One region of the Paenibacillus sp. 2KB_20 genome, then DNA from elsewhere that is predicted to be linked to it. Evidence: riboswitches for the same ligand, from Rfam matches in the RefSeq annotation. Region 1 holds a riboswitch; each other region holds the start of a gene.
The links. A riboswitch is a leader RNA that binds a small molecule or an ion and turns the genes downstream of it on or off. The one in region 1 is predicted to bind cyclic di-GMP.
Positions count from the first base shown of each region.

Region 1 (4,266 bases):
TTGATTCAAAGCATTGTTCAGCTTGTCCAGATCGACTTGAACCGACGTTATCGTGCGGTCTCCCGAAGTTGACGTTTTGCCGGTTGCAAACGAATACTCCTTCCCGTTCACGGATGTACGAATGTCCGAGCCATCCGACGGTACAGGTGCAGTCGCGCTTCCCCCTTCATTGCCGCCATTACCGCCATTACCGCCATTGCCGCCACCACCGCCATCGCCAGGCGTAGGTGCACTGGCTCTGGTTACGATAACGGTATACAACCTTTCAACGCCATCCTGATCCGTCACCTTAAAGACGACCGTGTTGTCGCCGACTTGAAGCGAATGAAGCGGAGTTGCGGTTCCGCTGGCGACCCCTGCGTATGCCCCGCCATTTACGCTGAACTCGATCGTAGCGGTCGAATCCAAGGTTACCGGCGTCCAATGAAGCTGATAGACGCTGTTCGTAACGCTCATCTTATAATTTTCCGTTAGCGGATCGAATGCAGGCTCCAAGACACCGGTAGAAGGCGTCAGCGATATGAGCTTGTTGGAAACACGATAAACTTCAACCCGATACACATTCGTATTGCCATTCGGATTGGTCACTTCTACCTTGATGGTATTGAGGCCTTCCTGGAGCGGCAGGCGATCCCATTCGGCGGCGTCGACCTCTTGTCCATTGAATGTCACTTTGACTGTACTGTTCGGATTCAATGCTTTCAGTTCAATGCCGACTCCATAGACGGAATTCGAAACCGTCGTATAATTCAAGTATCGATCACCGTCGAACGGCGGTTCGAAGTCAAGCGGGCTTCTGTCGTCGGCATTGAAGACGTTCAGCGATTCAAGCTCCGCTCCCGCCATTACGAGGTTTCCGCGCGCGGTCTCAAGCGCCTTTAATGCCGCATCGATCTCCGCCTTCGTTGCGTTCGGATTGTCCAGAACGGTTTGGGCTTCGCCCAACTTGTTCTGCAACTCGGTCCAGCTCGCCGGCGTATAATCCGTTTCCTTCAACGTTCCGCCGGTAATTTCGCCGTTAATCTCATCCACTTTCTCCTGAAGTGCCGCTATGCTTACTAGCGCTGCACGAGCATCCTCAAGAGCCTTCAAGGCTGCATTCACTTCATCTTGCGTTTTATTCGCATCCGTAAGAATGCTATTAGAATCAGCTAATGCTTGCTGAAATGCCTGCCAGCTGGCTTCGGTATAATCGGCCTCAGCCAGGGTTCCGGCATCAATAACATGAGACTCCAACGACCTCTTATCCACATACTCCACAAATGTAAAATAGCTGCCGTCAGACAATACGCTGCTGTTCAGCGTGATTTGACCCGTCGAAGCATCCAGCGGCAGCGCGGTTACATCCGACGAGAATGCGCTATCCGGACTTACGAATAAGAACACTTGATTCTCGCTTGCATCCGCGCCGTCCACTTTTAAGGTAATCGGAGCATCGCTCCAATCGGCGCTTTTGTCGACCTTGTATGCGCGATTCATCATCTTGGCCGACGTTACGCTGGTTGCGAGCTGTAATTGATGGCTTGCGGGAAGATCGTCATTATCGATGACTTTGGCGTACACGGTCGACAAGTTATTGTCGCTGAAAACGAAGAAGCTTTTATCGTTTGCAATCGGGTTCGTATTAGCATCGTTAGTCGCTGTGATCGCATCACCCAGCGCAATCGTTACATTGGCGCCAGCAGCCTGCGATTTCGATTGTTTCTGATACAAAGTGCCGTCATCATCACGACCAATTCCCGTAATGCGCTGAACATAGCCAACGTTGTTATTTCTGGTCCACATTCTGGTCGAGCCGTCGCTGGCCAAATAATCGTCGGTGCCTTTCATCGTAATTCCGTATTTGAGGGCCAGATAGCTATTAACCTGTTGCCGCTCCGTAGGAGTCAGTTTGCGATTATATACAAGTACTTCCGCAATGCTCCCACCTTTAAAAGGTTTTTCTTTAGTTCCTCCGATCGCATGGTACCCGTCACCTGCCCCGGTCGTCGCCCAATTCACTATATTACCCGTCTGGTTATTACCTGACGCCCCGTTCCAGGAAATCGTCCAACTATCCGCGCTTGAGACATTCAAGATGCTAGGAGCTAATAGTACTGTTCTATCGAGAACATCCGCCCCCCTCACTCCAGCAGAACCGAAACCTGATGACCATCTACTTCCGTTACCGGTTTTTAGGCCACAATAATCCGAACCAGAGCTCCCCCCCATTGCCCAAGGAAAGCCGCTATTGTTTGACGTGTCAAGAGGAGGCTTTACGCACGTTGCATCCGGATCTTTTGTCTGAACGGAGAATACTTCCCGTGCATTTGAAGCTGGATCGGCAAATGGCGAATTTGTCTTATATTGTACGGCAGCATCGGAACTTTCGGGAACGGTCACGAGGTGGAAGTTGATCATTTTATTGCCGATATTCTCCACCTTCTGTTCCTTTGTTGCAAAAGGGGTCCATTTCCTTCCTTCATCCGCCAAGTCTTGCAATTCGGTAACAAGGCCGTTTTCAATTTCCCCCTGCTCCATGCTCTTCTCGAACTCTACCCAGGAGATCAAATCTCCGCTAACCCCGCCTGGAGCAGGAGCAGCCGCTTTCGCCGTTTGTGGCGCAAGCATAGTGAAAAATCCTTCCGCTACTAGCATAAAAACAAGCAGCAGGATCAGTTGTTTATTCCAATAATTCCTGGATCCATGGACGCGCATATAAAATCATTCCTCCAATTCATTGCGATTTTAAAGAAGTGGGTTAAGCCCCCATCCTCATAGCTGACTTTTTCGATCCTCCTTTACGATATAATAAAAAAACTTCCGTCCTTTAAGCGGCATGCGCTAATAGACGGAAGTTTCCGTCGTATTCGGCGGCTGGCTGGCATTGACATTTGCGTTTTCAGCAAATCCTTTAGCCCCTCTAGCTTTGCGTCCCCGTCTTTCAACGGGTTTGCCATTATCGTACGAGTATGTATACAGTATTGAATTTAAACACTTGCGTAATTAGGATTATACTTCGAAAAAAATGGACGGTTAGGCCCGATACTCCAACTTTGTTGAAACCTACTTTTATTTGCAGAATTTTAGGAAAAGTGATCACCACTATTTTTTTTATTCGGGACGATCATGTCGGATCCGCCAAAAATCTACTTATTTCTTCATTAACTTATAGTCTACTAGCTGCTCCTATACATTTTCTATACAACCTTATCTGACTTGCAGCGGTTACGGCCTTGAGGGGCTGTTTGTCAACTTTCTTAATGCTTTTTTTCTTCTTAGGAGGGATAGTCCTGCAAGCAGCATGATGCATCTCGCCAGCAAATAGCTGTACATATTCGTAGCTGTGTTCGGCAACTTGATACCTGTGCCTTTACTGTCTCAGGACTCTACATTCACCGAATCATTCGAAGTATCGGATGGACCAGGTTTATCAGATACACCTAATATATCCGTTTCATCGGACCCACTTAATCCGCCGGGTTGGCTGAAGTCTGGGGATTCAACATCCGAATCTTCCCCTCCTGGATTGTTCGGCTTAACCGAAGAAGATCCATCACTTTTTGATATGTATTACGGGAAGTTTAGGGTCGGTATTTGAGCTATTTTAAATGCATAAATTTCCCCCAAATCGAGTATTCACCCCCACATTAGGATAGTCCCCCCCAGTATCAGGGGCCGATCATGTCCGCCAATCAACTCTTACATCGCCGGACCCGAACTCATCTGATCTATAGACAAGGTTTATAGTGGTAAAATATAGATATGAAATATTGGGGTGAAGTTGTGTATGGCTGAGTACAAAGATAATAGGAAGTTGAACTTTCTATTACGGCACCTAGAATATCATAACACCTACAAAAAACGTTCAATAATGAGGAAGAAAAAGGAAAGAAACTCCTCCATTTTATAGTTGATCGTCCCGGCCGCGACGTGGGGAATCCCCCTCCGCCGCTCAGGGTGCGAGTATCTTCCTCGGGAGGGCGATGTCGATGAGGGATGCTGCGGAGGGTCAGCAGAAGCACGGGCAGCAAGAACATATCGAGACGCTGCCGCTGTTCTCCACCACGGATAAGAACGGACGAATGACTATGCTCCGGCCGGGACATCGCGTCGGACGCGCGGCTCCGCTGATACCGTGGCTGCTTTCAGTCGCTGCACTGTGGGCGCTGACAGGCTCCGTGCCGTTCGGCGCACTGCTCGGCATGGCGCCGACACCGGCGATCAGCATGCTCCTCGGTCATCCGGTCACAGTGGGCGTCGCCGTTTTGCTGCTGTTCGTCGCGA
Region 1 covers NZ_JBFRHH010000016.1:25,096-29,361, forward strand. Annotated here, with positions in the region: gene AB4124_RS29320 (S-layer homology domain-containing protein) at 1-2,697, opposite strand, end outside; cyclic di-GMP riboswitch class I at 2,849-2,947, opposite strand; gene AB4124_RS29325 (LPXTG cell wall anchor domain-containing protein) at 3,208-3,336, opposite strand; partial or broken gene AB4124_RS29330 (DMT family transporter) at 3,972-4,266, shown strand, end outside.

Region 2 (4,266 bases), on a different contig from region 1:
TGCGGGGATTAATCCGGAAATCGTTCATCTTAAGGGAGATCCTGCACATGAAATATTAAATTATGCAAGGGATACCGAGCAGCAACTTATTATTATCGGAAGCCGTGGGCTAAGGGGCATAAAAGAAATGATGCTAGGAAGTGTCAGCCACAAGGTTTCGCAGCTATCAAGTTGTCCAGTCCTCATTGTACATTAACTCCTTTACGGAACTGCAGAAATGATGCATTGTTATACTAACGGGGAACGTTATAGTTGAATCATACAGCGGCATTCTAGGATATTTGTGTCCTACAATGCCGCTGTTTCTGTATCCCTTTTGATTACTTGTCCGATTAGATGGTTATCTAATGTCTGGTGCGATTGCTCCTTATTAAGGTAACGGGCAGGATAGTTCGAATCATAATCGACCTCCAGACCGCTTTTGTCAGACGACAAAGCACATAATAAGCAGGGAGCAAACCACCGACAACACTGCTCCCTGTTTTGATGGCATTCGGCTAGAGCAATCGACTGCTTTTTACAAGCAATTTGGTAGGATTGTCGCTTACTTGTTTTTAATTTTAACCCATCCCTAGAAGGTCCTTAACGACTATGTTAAATTCTTTAACCAGGCAGCAAGTGCCTCGCCAATTTCTTGAGGCGAATCTTCCTGGGGATAATGAAGTCCACGTACGGTGATCTCCGTTTGCATTGGCTAATTACGACAAAACTCAACATGAGATGTCGGCAAAGTGCCCGGATCACAGTTGACAAAGAGTTTCGGGACGGAGCTCTCTGCCAGAATCGCCCATACCTATGAGGTCAGGAGCAATGCAACGACCGAAATCTTGAGCATAAGGAAGAATTTCACGCCAGAGATAAGAGGAAGTAGGGTTGCCATGTAGGAAGACAATCGGATCGCCACTTCCTTCGTCTACGTAGGACATCTCTAGACCAAGCACTCGCTGATGCTTTTTTTCATAGGGAAAAGATGGTTTAACCATTCAGAATTTCACGAGCAAATTTTTCAAGTGTTTCGGGTTGCGCGAAGCATCTTGTAACAGAGAAGAGCGCAGCACCAACTGAATCTAGTGCTCCATCGACCACGATTCCAGCTGTCCAGGAAAGTCCGGAAACGGAAGCTCCTCCAGTAGCAAGATAGACCCCACATCATGGGCATTGATGGGAGCGGCCATCGTTCATTGTGGCGAGCATGATGCTACTGATGACGATCAGTGCATGCGGAGGACCGCAGGACCCGGCAGCGAATCAGGTGAATCGATTGTTAGTGGGCGACTATAAGATTGACAGGATCCTGAAGGAAATTACTCATCATGGACAGGACCGTAACGGGCTAGTTTAACAACAGCTGCATACCATCTCCCTACAGGAGATGATTCCGATGGTTGTGAAAATTAGTGCTGTGTTTCGAGTGCTCCACTCTTCGGAAGCGAGATCTCGTTACCAGTTATAACGTACTAATAACTTTGGTTTTTTTGTCCCGTATTACAAGAGACAAAAGTATTGGATCCAATGATATCCGTAGTCGTAGTTAGGACAATGGATATAAGGGTGAAGTTGAAAAATAGAACTATTGCCTTAATTATCCATAACCCAATATCCAAGTAATGATAGAAGAATACGCAGGGATAGGAGACTGATAATACTGAATCTATTAGAGTAATGGCGTAATTTTGTGGAATTCTGCCAGGGACAAAAATGTGTGTATGTCTCTGTTCTTAATCGATTTTTGTTTGTAAAAACGTATCCTGCTTTTTTGAATAATATAGTTTTAATAGGTAGTTAAGTGAAGTTAAGTGAAGTTAAGTGAAGTAGAGTGAAGTCGACGAAAAGCAAAAATTAGTAAAGATTAACTATCATGACCTAGAGTTACATGATGGTTATCTATATCATCAAAACGATTCTAGAAAGACAATATTGAACAAAAGACCTATCGATTTTCATTTGGAAACAAGATACAGTAATTGTAAAACGAATACATAATATGAACACGATTTACAATTTAATGCTAGTTTTGTACGACAATAGCAAACCCACCGAAAGGTGGCGACGCAAAGCTATAGGGGCTAATGCGGGATCTACTGTGATCGCGATGCCAGCCAGTTGCCGAATACGACGGGAGACCTCCGTTTTATTCATTTGAAGAAAGGGGGTTTTTTGACGTTCCAAAAAACAAAGGCGAGCTTCGCTGTAAGAAGAAACTAAGTTTGGGGCTATACGAGGCCATAGTCATATTGGCTCAGGAGGGGGGATACTTCTTCATCGCAGAATGCGAAGAGGATTCTTCTGTTCGTTATCAATCAGACATTAATGAATCGATAATCCGGGAGTTGATGGTCATGGAACAAACGACATGTGAAGTATCAATTGACGAATTTCCGTGGGGGGGATGGACCAACGATGAAGGAAGCCGGGTTAGTTTTTGCCTTGATTCTGCAACGACCCGAAAACTCTATCAACTTGCGTTCAATTTCGGAATAACTGTGGATATGGCACTAATGGCTTGTTATGCGATCCTGCTTGCCAAATATACCGGCGAGGATGACCCTGTAATTGGGTATTCGTTGGAAAGCCAGATGCTTCCTATACGATACTCTCCTACTGTACATAAGCCATTAGATAAGTTTCTGATAGAAGTCAAGCATACCACGATGCAAGCACTCGAAGATCGGAATATGCGTAAGAATCTGAGCGGCAATCCGTTCATCAAAGCGGCGTTTACTTGGCAAAACGCCAATACTACTCCTTTGAAATCTGATCAGTTGGGGACGTTTGAGCTTGCTTTGACGGCTTTTAAGAAGGAATCTCTCATGATACACCTTGATTACGCGACCCGCTTGTATAGAAAGGAAACGATTGAGCAGATGGGCGACCACTTGAGCCGTATTGTGCAGGAAGTAGCCGATTTTCCCGAGAAAGTGATTGCCGATATACGTTTGTTGTCCGAAGAAGAGGAGAGACAGATTCAGGCTTTCAGCGGAATTAAGACGGACTATCCTTCCAGCAAAACGGTCCATTACTTGTTTGAGGAACAGGTCAGCTTAACCCCCGATCGCCCAGCGGTCATGACCGCGGACCATCAGATATCCTATCGGGAATTGAACGAACACGCGAATCAGCTTGCAAAAGCACTACAGGATCACGGCGTAAAGCCGGAGAGCGTCGTTGGCATTGTCGCGGATCGGTCTGTCAGTATGATCGTCGGGCTTACAGCCATATTGAAGGCGGGCGGCGCTTATATGCCCATCGAAGCCGATTCTTCGTGCGAACGACTCGAATATATGCTCGAGGACAGTCGGGCGGGATTTTTGCTGGCCCCTTCCAGTTGGAAGCCTGACTTTGCATTTGAAGGAAAAGTAATTTATTGGGACAACGCGCAGCTTTATCTTGACAGCTGTCCCCATACGATATCTGAAGTAACCTCGCAAAGTCTAGCGTATATCATCTATACTTCTGGATCAACGGGGACAGCGAAAGGTGTCATGGTTGAACATTGCAACATCGTAAGACTGGTCAAGAAGACCAATTATTTCAATTTTTCCGTGGATCATCGAATTTTGCAAACCGGCGCAATTGCATTCGATGCGTCAACCTTTGAAATTTGGGGATCCCTTTTGAACGGATCTACCTTGTTTTTGATGAAGAACAAGGATCTATTAGACATTCACAAATTGAAGGAAACCATCATCGGCTACCGCATCACGGCTTGGTTTCTGACTACGGCTTTGTTCCATAATCTGGCCGAACAGGATCCTGACGTCTTTTGTACGTTGAACACCTTGCTAATCGGCGGAGAAGCGTTATCGCCGAAGCACGTAAACGCCGTAAGTAAGACCTGTCCCGATCTGCGGATGGTCAATATATACGGTCCGACGGAAAACACGACATTCTCCACTTATTTCCCGATCGAACGTGAATTCGAATCCGCCATTCCGATTGGCAGACCAATATGCAATTCCTCCGCTTATATCCTTGATAAACAGTTGAAGCTTCAGCCCATCGGAGTAGTGGGAGAGCTTTGCGTCGGAGGGGACGGTGTCGCGCGGGGGTATTTAAACCAGCTGGAATTGACAGAAGCCAAGTTTGTGGAACATCCGCTCCTCGGGGAAAGGTTATATCGAACGGGGGATATGGCCCTGTGGCTGCCGGATGGCAATATCGAAATTATCGGACGAATCGACGATCAAGTGAAGATCAGAGGGTATCGCGTGGAACCGAGAGAAATCGAGACTCGACTGCTGGAACACAACGGAATCTTGAAAGTCG
Region 2 covers NZ_JBFRHH010000006.1:144,264-148,529, forward strand. Annotated here, with positions in the region: gene AB4124_RS17450 (universal stress protein) at 1-196, shown strand, start outside; gene AB4124_RS17455 (alpha/beta fold hydrolase) at 741-983, opposite strand; gene AB4124_RS17460 (hypothetical protein) at 1,184-1,342, shown strand; cyclic di-GMP riboswitch class I at 2,017-2,111, shown strand; gene AB4124_RS17465 (non-ribosomal peptide synthetase) at 2,340-4,266, shown strand, end outside.
Region 2: linked by a shared signal. The riboswitch ahead of AB4124_RS17465 (non-ribosomal peptide synthetase) and the one ahead of AB4124_RS29320 (S-layer homology domain-containing protein) in region 1 are both predicted to bind cyclic di-GMP.

Region 3 (4,266 bases), on a different contig from region 1:
TTGGCTTATTTCGTCTTTAGCCTTTCACGGCGCCGACCGTCAATCCGGAAATAAAATACTTCTGGAAGAAAGGGTAGGCAAATGCTACCGGCAGCACGATGAGAATGGCGACAGCCATACGGGCTGATTCCTTCGGCATCGTGGCAACGAGCATGGCGTAGCTGACGCCCATACTTGCTGCATTTTTCGCGAGTGCGTCTACATTACTCATTAAGCTGTTGAGCAGTGCTTGCAGGGAATACAGGTTCTGGTTGTCGATATACAGCATCGATTGGAACCAGTCATTCCAGTAAGCAAAGCAGAGAAACAGTCCGATGGTTGCGATGACCGGCAGCGAGATCGGCAGGATGATAGAGAAGAAGATTCGCAGCTGGCTGGCACCATCGATTTCAGCAGATTCGATCAGCCCATCGGGAATCGTGCTCTTGAAGAAGGTTTTACATATAATCACGTTGAACGATGAAACAGCCAGCGGTAGAATAAGTGCCCAGATGCTATCCTTAAGTCCTAATAAATTGGTATTAATGAAGTAGCTGGACACCAAGCCGCCGTTGAATACCATGGGGATGAATACCACCCAGGTCAGAAAGCCCCTGAGCTTGTAGTTTGGGCGAGACAGCACATAACCCATGGAGGCGGTAAGCAATACGCCGAGCACGGTACCGGCGACGGTAACGAGGGCGGATACCCCGAGCGCTCGCAGAATCATCGTTCCCTGCTTAACGATATAGACGTATGCCTCAGCCGACAGAGCGACCGGGAGCAGGTGATAGCCGGTCTCACGGATGGACTCCTCACTGGAGAAGGAAATGGACAGAACAACAACTACGGGTATGACGCAGAGCAGAGCCAAGATGATAAATATCAAGTTGAAGAACAGATTGACGGCTTTGTTTGTGCGGTTAAACTTCTCAAGGCCTGTCTCGTAAGCGGTTTTCGGTGTCATCGTCTTGCCTCCTTACATCATCGCGCTGTCCGGATCGATTCTGCGAACAATCCAGTTAGCAATTAGAATCGTTGCGCATCCCAGAACAGACTGTACGAATGCGGCTGCGGATGCCATCCCTACGGTGGCGGTTTTCAGCTGCTTATACACCATGACATCGATGGTGGTTGCCACGTTGAACAGCGAATTGGAATCTCGCGTGACCTGATAGAACAAGCCGAAATCAGTGTAAAATATCCGCCCGACGGCCAGTATAAACATCATGACGATCACCAGCTTGAGCATGGGCAGTGTAATAAATCTCGTCTGCTGCCAAATCGATGCGCCATCAATAACAGCTGCTTCATAATAGGTGCTGTCAATGCTCGTGATGGTTGCCAGATAAATGACCATACCATATCCCAGGCCCTTCCAGACATTTAAGAGAATCAAGAACAATGGCCAATATTTCGGCTCCATATACCAGTTAATCGGATCGCTGCCCATATTGACGAGCATTTGATTGACAATCCCTTTATCGAAGCTTAAGAATGCCCAGCCTACCGCAGATACGACTACCCAGGATAGGAAATAGGGGAGGAACATCATTGTCTGATAGACCTTGCTCGCTTTGCGGCTGTGGAGGAGTCCGATCATAATCGCGAATAGAACGGGCAGAACGATTCCTAGCACGATAAACACAATGTTGTAGCCAATGGTGTTGCGAATAATGATCCAAGCGTCATTCGATTTGAATAAAAATTCGAAGTTTTTGAGGCCGACCCATGGACTGTTAAACACATTGCTCAAGAAGCCGCCGCTAATCTTGAAATTTTTGAAGGCGATAATGATCCCGAACATCGGTAAGAAACTAAACAGGAGGTACCAAATCGTGGTCGGCAGCGCCAAGAGGGTAAGTTCTGTATCCTGCTTGTGCCAGCGTGTTCGTAAGCGCTTTCGTTTATCTTTTGATTCGGCTTTCGAGCTCATGTTTCCTCACTCCTTACGGTGTAATCTCGCTTGTCGGTGCACTTGTTAGTTTCATTGTATAAGAGGAGGATTCGATGCTTCCAGATAACAAACTTGATACTATAGTCAACAAACGTTAGATTCGATAGAATTGATTGTTCTATTGGTCGGCTAATAAACAAGACAAGTGTTGGGATTAGATGGCTCTGTTTGACCTATGACAATATTCCAAATTTTAAATTTTTTATTGATGGAAATTGAGATATTTGATATGATGTACTCACAAAAGCTACTCACGATAACGGCAAACTTGTCGAAAGGCAAGGACGCAAAGCTACAGGGTCTTCTTGACGAAACGTCAATGACAGCCAGCTACCGAATGAAAACGCTTTTTTTGTTTTTTGGACAAACGTGGAACTCTAATATGATAATGGCAAACTTGTCGAAAGACTAGGACGCAAAGCTACAGGGCCTTCTTGACGAAATGTCAAATGGCAGCCTGGCCACCGAAGGGGAGTTACACATGCGCAACGCAGTGTTCGCGATAATTGGACTTTTTGCGTTTCTGATATGGGCTCCGGTTGTACAAGCTGCACCATCTGAAGATTGGCTGGGCTTGGAAGAACTGGACCGTGGGGCAATCGTCATTCAATATGACGTGAAAGCAGGCACCAAGACGAAACTCATGATCGGAAAAGGTCAGGACCAATATACATATGGGCTTTCGCCGGCCAAGCAGCAGGAAGTTTTTCCACTGCAGATGGGCAACGGAGATTACACGATTTCCGTGCTGGAACAAGTCAGCGGCAGCAAATACAAGATCGTTCAGGAAGCGGCAGTTAAGCTGCAACTGACGAACGGTAGCAAAGTGTTTTTGAACTCTGTACAAAATATCGATTGGAGCGAAGAGGGCAAGGCTGCTCAGCTTGCGAAAAAGCTAACCCGTTCTGCCCACTCCGACGAGGAAAAAGTACAGGCTGTCTACGAATATATCGTCGGGACGGTCCGGTACGACAATGCTCTAGCATCCAGCAAGCTGACGGATTACCTTCCCGATAGCAACCGCACGATCGCTGGACAGAAAGGGATGTGCTATGATTACGCCTCCCTATTCGCTTCCATGCTCCGCAGCCTCGATATTCCGGCAAAGCTTGCCATGGGAACCTCGGAATACGTTGATGTGTATCACGCCTGGAATGAAGTATATTTGAATGGGCAGTGGGTAACCATTGACACAACCGTCGATGCAAGCTGGAAAAGCAAAGGGACCGGATACAAAATGATTAAAGATGCCTCCAGCTATTCAGCATCCAAATACTACTAATTAATGCGTAATAAACTAAGCTTTGGACGAATAAGTCCAAGGCTTATTTCGGTTGTATAGAAATTGTAGAGTTTTGGCCGATATAATGCAGAAAGCCCGCTGGGTTCTGAAGGAAAATACAGACACCAATGAATCGTGCGCCCATAACAGGTCTTGGAGATGATGGCTCATGAAGTCCATTATTGGCATGCATTTTGGTAGAAGCATGGGACGAAATGAACGCACGGAAAGTTAGATCGGAACCGAATATTACGAGGGTAATGATAAGATTGAGGGAGAGATTATGAAGAAAAAAGTAAGTGGAATTGTTGTGGCGCTGCTGCTTCTGTTTCAAACACTACTCGGCACATTCGCTTGGACAGCGAATGCTGCTGGTAGCGAGCAGCCATCAGCCGTTACTGTGCAGGAATCAGAGATTGGCGTGCAGGAATTAGAAGTTAGGGAGCCAAAGACAGTCACGGATGACGTATATAACACGCCAGCACCAGCAGTCGATATGGAAGGAATACTAACCAAAGTCGTATTAACCGATGTGAACGGTACCGTGGTTGATGCGGTGTATAATCCGGACAGCAGCCTGGACATCGGTGCAGCCGTTAATCTCAGCTACGAATGGGAGCTTCCGAACGGACACGGCTACAAGAATGGGGATACATTCACTTTCGAGCTGCCGACGCAGTTTGAGATTTTTACGGACATTGACGCACCGCTCCTTGCCGGTCAAGGCGAAGTTGGCCGATTTACCGTTGATCGGAATGGGAAAATTGTGATGACCTTCAACGATTACGTGGAGAATCATTCCAACATCAGCGGCAAGCTGGAAATTCGTACCGAGTTTAAAAAGGAAGTTCTTAAAGGAAGCACGGAAATCATTATTGCTATTCCGATCAAGGGCGGGGTTCAGACCATCATCGTGAACCTAAAGCCGCAAGGCGGAAAGCTGATCGAGAAGCAAGGGAAAGCGATTGGCAAAGACCAGATCGATTGGACGGTCCAGATCAACAAATCATTGGATAAAATCAAGCACGCGGTTCTCATAGATGAAATG
Region 3 covers NZ_JBFRHH010000001.1:455,948-460,213, reverse strand. Annotated here, with positions in the region: gene AB4124_RS02100 (carbohydrate ABC transporter permease) at 17-946, opposite strand; gene AB4124_RS02095 (ABC transporter permease) at 959-1,915, opposite strand; cyclic di-GMP riboswitch class I at 2,188-2,274, shown strand; cyclic di-GMP riboswitch class I at 2,317-2,405, shown strand; gene AB4124_RS02090 (transglutaminase-like domain-containing protein) at 2,418-3,218, shown strand; gene AB4124_RS02085 (collagen binding domain-containing protein) at 3,502-4,266, shown strand, end outside.
Region 3: linked by a shared signal. The riboswitch ahead of AB4124_RS02090 (transglutaminase-like domain-containing protein) and the one ahead of AB4124_RS29320 (S-layer homology domain-containing protein) in region 1 are both predicted to bind cyclic di-GMP.